2 regions of the Clostridium thermarum genome follow, and region 1 is predicted to be linked to the other one. Evidence: riboswitches for the same ligand, from Rfam matches in the RefSeq annotation. Region 1 holds a riboswitch; the other holds the start of a gene.
The links. A riboswitch is a leader RNA that binds a small molecule or an ion and turns the genes downstream of it on or off. The one in region 1 is predicted to bind S-adenosylmethionine.
Positions count from the first base shown of each region.

Region 2: another riboswitch for S-adenosylmethionine. It lies ahead of FHY60_RS10380 (methionine ABC transporter ATP-binding protein); the one in region 1 lies ahead of metA (homoserine O-acetyltransferase MetA).

Region 1 is NZ_CP040924.1:891,954-895,538, forward strand. It holds gene FHY60_RS03835 (histidine kinase dimerization/phospho-acceptor domain-containing protein) at 1-136, shown strand, start outside; gene metA (homoserine O-acetyltransferase MetA) at 144-1,049, opposite strand; SAM riboswitch class I at 1,233-1,329, opposite strand; gene FHY60_RS03845 (hypothetical protein) at 1,620-2,159, shown strand; gene cysK (cysteine synthase A) at 2,419-3,354, shown strand; gene larE (ATP-dependent sacrificial sulfur transferase LarE) at 3,550-3,585, shown strand, end outside.
Region 2 is NZ_CP040924.1:2,291,541-2,295,125, forward strand. It holds gene FHY60_RS10375 (IS30 family transposase) at 1-793, opposite strand, end outside; SAM riboswitch class I at 1,065-1,162, shown strand; gene FHY60_RS10380 (methionine ABC transporter ATP-binding protein) at 1,237-2,193, shown strand; gene FHY60_RS10385 (methionine ABC transporter permease) at 2,229-2,891, shown strand; gene FHY60_RS10390 (MetQ/NlpA family ABC transporter substrate-binding protein) at 2,921-3,585, shown strand, end outside.

The sequences.
Region 1 (3,585 bases):
GACTATAAGCTTTAACGGGGCAGACTACAAGGATATAATAGTAAGGGTTGATGTTCAGCAGCTAAAGAGAGTTATAATTAATTATAATAAAAGATTTTTCTCATCTTCACTGAGAAAAATCTTCATTCATTCTTGACATTTAATTATAATAAGTAAGGCGTTTCTTGATATACATAGTAATTCAGCCAGTTTGAAAACAGCAGATTAGCATGACCGCGCCAGTTTACAATTGGTGCTTTTGTTGGATCATCTTCCGGGAAGTAGTTTTTAGGTATTGTTATATCCAAGCCCTTGGATATATCTCTGTCATACTCCCACTTTAAGGAGTTGGCATCGTATTCGGAATGGCCCATGACGAAGATCTGCTTTCCATCCTTTGAAGCAACTATGTGAACACCGCTCTCTTCTGATTCTGTCAATATAAGTAGTTCAGATATTTTTGCTATGTCTTCTTTTCTCACTTCGGTGTGTCTTGAATGCGGCGCATAGAATACATCATCAAAGCCCCTGACCAGCTTTTCATTTCGATAATTGATCCTGTGGGGAAAAACCCCAAACATCTTTTCCGAGAGAGGATATTTAGCTATATTATAGTGATAGTATAAACCGGCTTGAGCTGCCCAGCAAATGTGAAAGGTAGAGGTTATGTTCGTCTTGCTCCATTCCATAATGGCTGCTAACTCTTCCCAATAGTCTACTTCCTCAAAGGCCATCTGCTCTACCGGAGCACCGGTAATAATAAGCCCATCAAACTTCTTATCCTTTACCTCGTTGAAGGTACTATAAAAGGTTATAAGATGTTCCTCCGGGGTATGTTTTGACTTGTAGCTTTCCTGATAAAGCAGGGTTATTTCCACCTGAAGCGGTGTATTACCCAAAAGCCTCAGCAACTGGTTTTCTGTAGTAACCTTTATAGGCATAAGGTTTAATATAGCTATTTTTAAAGGTCTGATATCTTGATGATAAGCCCTGTCTTCATCCATAACAAAAATATTCTCACTGTTTAATAATTCTTTAGCAGGTAAATTGTTTGGTATCTTAATTGGCATATAACTTCCCTCCACTTGATCTAAATTATGTATTTATGGGCGTTGAGAACTGCCATATGATCATTCATTATAAAAGCCCCCTTTTTATTTGAAATTTAAAATTATAAGAAAAACTTTTCCCCAAGTTATGTTTTTCTTCATTAAAAAAACCTCTTCAGATAGAAGAGGTCAATAAACATGGCGCTTCTATCTTTCAGCTAACTGCTGCTGGAATTAGCACCTTGCTTATACAGGTTGCCGGGTTTCATAGGGCCAGTCCCTCCACCACTCTTGATAGACTAAAATATTTGGTTTTATATGTATATTACATGAACATATATTGTTTGTCAATACAATTATTTTAATGAATAATCAGTTATTGAGGTTGGAGCTGTTTCATATTTGAAAAAATTGCGTTAATACGCAATTTTCTTTTATTCCTGACAAATAAGCTTATTTTCCATATAAAGTTTGGTACTTTAGGTCGCATGGAAAATATTGAAAAATGAGCAAAGTTTATGATAAAATTGTCCTACAGATAATTACTTATATTGTTGTTAAGTGATAATTTATTTGTAGGGAGTGATACATATGACAAGAAGATATTACATTATATTCCTTGTGATATCTCTCATAATCACCATAGCTACTGCTTCTATAAAATTGTCCCAAAATAGAGTTATGGCCATTTCTGGTAAAGCTTATAATGCTGAAAACATAGATCAATTGATTGAGGAATCTCCAATGATAATTGTTGGCGAGGTAATAGGCAAGAAGGATAGTGTAAAGGAAAAAAGGATAAATTATAAAGTGTCAGAAGTTAAGGTTCTTGAAATATTGAAAGGAAATATATTGCTGGATAGTGAATCTGTAAACGTTATTCAAATGGATATTGCACAAGACCCTGCTGTTAAAGAGGGAGAGAAGGTTTTGCTGTTTCTGGAAACCTATAAGGGACAGGGATACAAGGACGGTTATGTATGTGTAGGCTTAAGCCAAGGTTATTATAGAATAAAAAATGACAAGCTTGAACCCTCTGGAACTCTTTCATATTCCTTTAAAAAGAGTATAGAGGATAAGCAGAATATTGTAGAATATATAAGGTTACAGGCAGCTGTAGCTTTAGAGTAAGATGAATATTTTGTTATGGATGAAAATGCTAAAGATTTTTGGCATTTTCATTTTTTTTATAATGTTAAGGAATCATTCTTTAGTATAGAAAACATAAAGAATAATCATTATAAAGAATAGAAATATAAGAATAAAAGAAATTTAGATAATTGTTATTGACAAATTTTTGCTTTACACATATAATAGTATCATAGAATACATAGTAAACCAATAGGAATTATACAATGTTTATATATAATATGATTTAGGAGGAATAAAAATGGCAAAGATAGCAAAGAATTTAACAGACTTAATAGGCAATACACCACTATTAGAATTAACATCTTACAACAGAAAAAAGGGACTAGGTGCTGAAGTCGTTGCAAAGCTTGAATATTTTAACCCTGCCGGTTCAGTTAAGGATAGAATTGCCTTTGCAATGATTACCGCTGCAGAGAAAAAGGGACTTATTAAGGAAGGTACTGTAATTATTGAGCCAACTAGCGGAAATACTGGAATAGGTTTAGCTTTTGTATCAGCAGCTAAGGGATATAGACTAATATTGACAATGCCAGAAACAATGAGCATTGAAAGAAGAAAACTCTTAAAGGCCTTGGGAGCAGAATTGGTTTTAACTCCTGGTTCTGAAGGTATGAAGGGAGCAATACAAAAGGCCCAAGAATTAGCAGCAGAAATACCTAACGCCTTTATCCCACAACAATTTGCTAACCCAGCAAATCCTGAAATACACAGAAATACAACTGCACAGGAAATATTGAGAGATACCGATGGCAAGGTTGACATTTTTGTGGCAGGAGTAGGTACCGGCGGTACTGTAACAGGTGTTGGTGAAGTATTAAAGGCTGCAAATCCTAATGTTAAAATAGTAGCAGTTGAACCATTTGACTCACCGGTACTATCAGGAGGCAAGCCAGGTCCTCATAAGATACAGGGAATTGGTGCAGGGTTCGTACCAGATATATTGAACACCGAAGTTATTGATGAAATTATTAAGGTTAAGAATGAAGATGCCTTTGAAACTTCAAGAGAAGTAGCAAAAGCAGAAGGATTATTAGTTGGAATATCCTCTGGTGCAGCACTTTATGCAGCAACTGAATTGGCTAAGAGGGAAGAAAACAAGGGTAAGAGAATAGTTGTATTATTACCAGACACCGGTGAAAGATACTTATCAACAGTATTATTTGGTGATAATTAACAGATATTATATATGGTACAAAGGAATTCTACATTGCCAGAATTCCTTTTTATTTTGTTTTGCAAGAAAAGGATTCAAGACTGTTGTTTGAATTGCATTATTTGATATAATAAGTTAGATGAGACTCGATATTTGGTAAGACAGTTTATGGTAGTTTAATGAATAATTTAGGATTAAATAAATGGGGGAATAGAATTGAGTGAATCAGATGTAAAATTAGAGCAATTAAAA
Region 2 (3,585 bases), 1.4 Mb from region 1:
GCAACACCTTACCACCTTTAGTACCTTCAACAGAATCCATTTCAACTACTGGAGTATCAGGATTTTCCTTCATGAATTCAAGAAAATCCTGATATGTGCGTCCAATTCTGTAGGACTTATCCACTTTAAAATGATTTTTAAGCTTTTTTCTTGGACGATAAACAACTTTTCTTGGAAGGTCAATATTTTTTGTGGAGAAAAGATTGTAATCAATATAGTTGTAGATTGATTTTTCACTATGCATGATAAGGTCTCTGTTATTAACGCAGATATGGTGTATAGATTGACCTCTTTGAATGAGTGGGGTTATGATTTTATCAAGACGTTTAATCTCGTCCTCAGAAATAGTTATGCCGCTTCGTGACTCAGAACGACGAAGTACATATTCATCATGGGCATAGGAAGCATTATAGATTGCTTTCTCCAGAGTACATTTTGTAAGGCTAGCACATCCATTGCACACATAAGGTGGCTTAGAGAGTAAGTGACAAGTATATGCTTTGTAATCAGAACAGAATTTTGAACAATCTGAACAAAAGCGACAGCGTCGAATTCTACAATGTGATTTCTCACATAGATATGTATGGTTGCAAGTTAAACGATGAATACAGTTGTTAAAAGGTCTACCGTAAGAACCTGTTCGCTTGTACATGATATGATTTTTAACCTCTTTGGAAATGGTTGTACAATCTCGATCAAGCTCTCGGGCTATTGCTTTGAAAGAAAGGGAGGCTTTAAGCATTATTTCAATAGAGACTCTTTCCTCTAACGTAAAGTGTTTGAATTTAGCCATAATGAAAAACTCCTTCCTTACCAAGCAAGGATTACTGTAATGACGCATATATCAATATAATAATATTTTGTATTACTAAATTCCACTCTCTATACTCTTTCATATTTGTAGAATTAAAATCCACTCTTACCACCTAGAGAGGTGGAATTTACTTTTGCAATTAAAGTATATTATATTTTTCACCAAAAAAATAAAAAATATTTTAAAAACATATTGACTATAAAACATATAGGATATATAATCAATATCATTAAAACTGAAAACTCAATAACTCTTATCAAGAGAGGCAGAGGGACAGGCCCTATGAAGCCCGGCAACCGGTAGATTTACACGGTGCCAATTCCTGCAGCGAAAGCTGACAGATAAGGATAGTTCGGTATCTAACCCGGGGTTATCCTCGGGTTATTAATTTATATAGTTGAATACTATCTAGGAGGATCACCATGATTGAAATAAAGAATCTCTATAAGCGTTTTTCAAATAAAGAAGTTTTGAAGGATGTCAGCTTTTCAATAGAAAAAGGAGATATCTTTGGTATAGTTGGACACAGCGGTGCCGGAAAATCTACTCTGCTAAGATGTCTTAATGGTCTTGAAAGTTACACAGAGGGAAGTATAGCTATTGATGGTAAAGAGGTGAAAAATCTGACAAGCAATGAACTGAGAAACCTAAGAAAAGACCTGGGCATGATATTTCAGAATTTTAACCTTATGACCAGCAAAAATGTTTTCCAGAACATAGCCTTACCCATGGAGCTTTGGGGCTACAACAAAAATACTATCCAGCAGAAAGTAGATGAATTATTGACTCTGGTTGGTCTGGAAGATAAAAAAACTTGGAGCATAACAAAACTCAGTGGTGGACAGAAGCAAAGAGTTGGAATTGCAAGAGCCTTGGCTCTTAACCCCAAAATTCTGCTTTGTGATGAAGCTACTTCTGCTCTGGATCCAAAGACAACTAAATCTATATTACAGCTGCTTAGAGAGATAAATAATAAGTTAAACATAACAATAGTAATTGTCACTCACCAAATGGAAGTAATTAAAGAAATCTGTAACAAGGTTGTTCTGATGGAGGATGGTGAAATCAAAGGCTATGGTGATGTAGAAGAACTGTTCCTCAAACCAACGGAAGAACTGGAGAGACTCCTGGGTGAAGAAGAGCTGCTTCCAAGCAAGGGTATCAACATAAAGCTGTTCTTCTCTAAGGAGTCAAGCGAAAACAGTATTATAACTTCTATGGCCAGAGAACTTGATATTGACTTTTCAATAGTATGGGGCAAGCTAGAAAAATTCAGAGATGATGTCTTAGGCAGCCTTGTAATAAATGTGGAAGAGGCTCACAAGGACAAGATAGTGCAATATCTGAAAGATAAAGGCATAGGAATGGAGGTTCTGTAATGCATCTGAATAGTTTACTTTTAAAATTAGAAAATATGCTAAGTGCTTTTTTAGATACTTTTGTTCAAATTTTGTATCCTGCCCTTATTGAAACCTTAAAAATGGTGTTGCTCTCAACGCTTTTTGCAGTAATTCTCGGAGCTATACCTGCTATTATTTTAGTATTAACCGATGAGAAAGGTTTAAAACCTAATAAATTTATATTCAAAACCTTAGATGTTATTATTAACACCCTAAGATCCTTTCCCTTCATTATACTAATGGTTTTTATGGTGCCTTTAACCAGACTCATAGTTGGAACTGCTATAGGTACTGATGCAGCTATTGTTCCCCTTACCATAGGTGCTGCTCCTTTTGCTGCAAGAGTCATGGAATCTGCTTTGAAAGAAGTGGATTATGGAATAATTGAAGCAGCCAAATCATTTGGAGCGACTACTTCACAAATAATTTTTAAAGTTATGTTGAAGGAAGCTATTCCATCATTAGTGCTGGGTATAACCCTGACAGTTATAAGTGTTATAGGTTATTCCGCCATGGCCGGTGCTGTTGGAGGCGGCGGACTTGGTAATGTTGCCATAACATATGGTTATTACCGTTTTAAATATGACCTGACAATATATACGGTAATAATACTGATAATAATTGTTCAAGTTTTCCAGACTTTGGGCAACTTTTTATATAAAATATTAAAAAAATAAAGTTCATTAATTTAAAGGAGGCTATTTTTATGAAAAAGATTTTATCACTTGTAACAGCAGCAGTTCTTTTGCTTTCATTTGGGGGATGCACAAAGAAAAATACAACCGCAGGAGATACTACAAATAAGAATGAAGTAACTTCTGGCACAGAAACCGGTAAATCTGATGATAAAAAGGAAATAATCGTAGGAGCCACACCGGTACCTCATAAGGAAATTCTTGAAATTGTAAAGCCTATTCTTGAAAAAGAAGGTTATACACTTACAATAAAAGAATTTACTGACTATGTACTGCCTAATACAGAATTAAATGAAGGCAGCCTTGACGCCAACTTCTTCCAGCATGTACCTTATCTTGAAGCAACAAATGCAGAGAAAGGAACAGACTTGACCTATACTGTTAAAGTTCACCTGGAACCTATGGGACTTTATTCAAAGAAGATTAAGAGCCTTGATGAGCTTAAGGATGGTGCTACAATATCCATACCAAACGACAGTACAAACGGAGCAAGAGCATTAAGGCTCTTAGAGAAGAATGGCATAATAAAGCTTAAGGATGGCGAGCTGGTTACAAAGCTTGATATAATTGAAAACCCAAAGAACATAAAGATAGAAGAATTAGAGGCTCCAATGCTTCCAACAACCCTAGCAGATGTAGACGCTTCTATAATTAACTCAAACTTCGCTATGGAAAA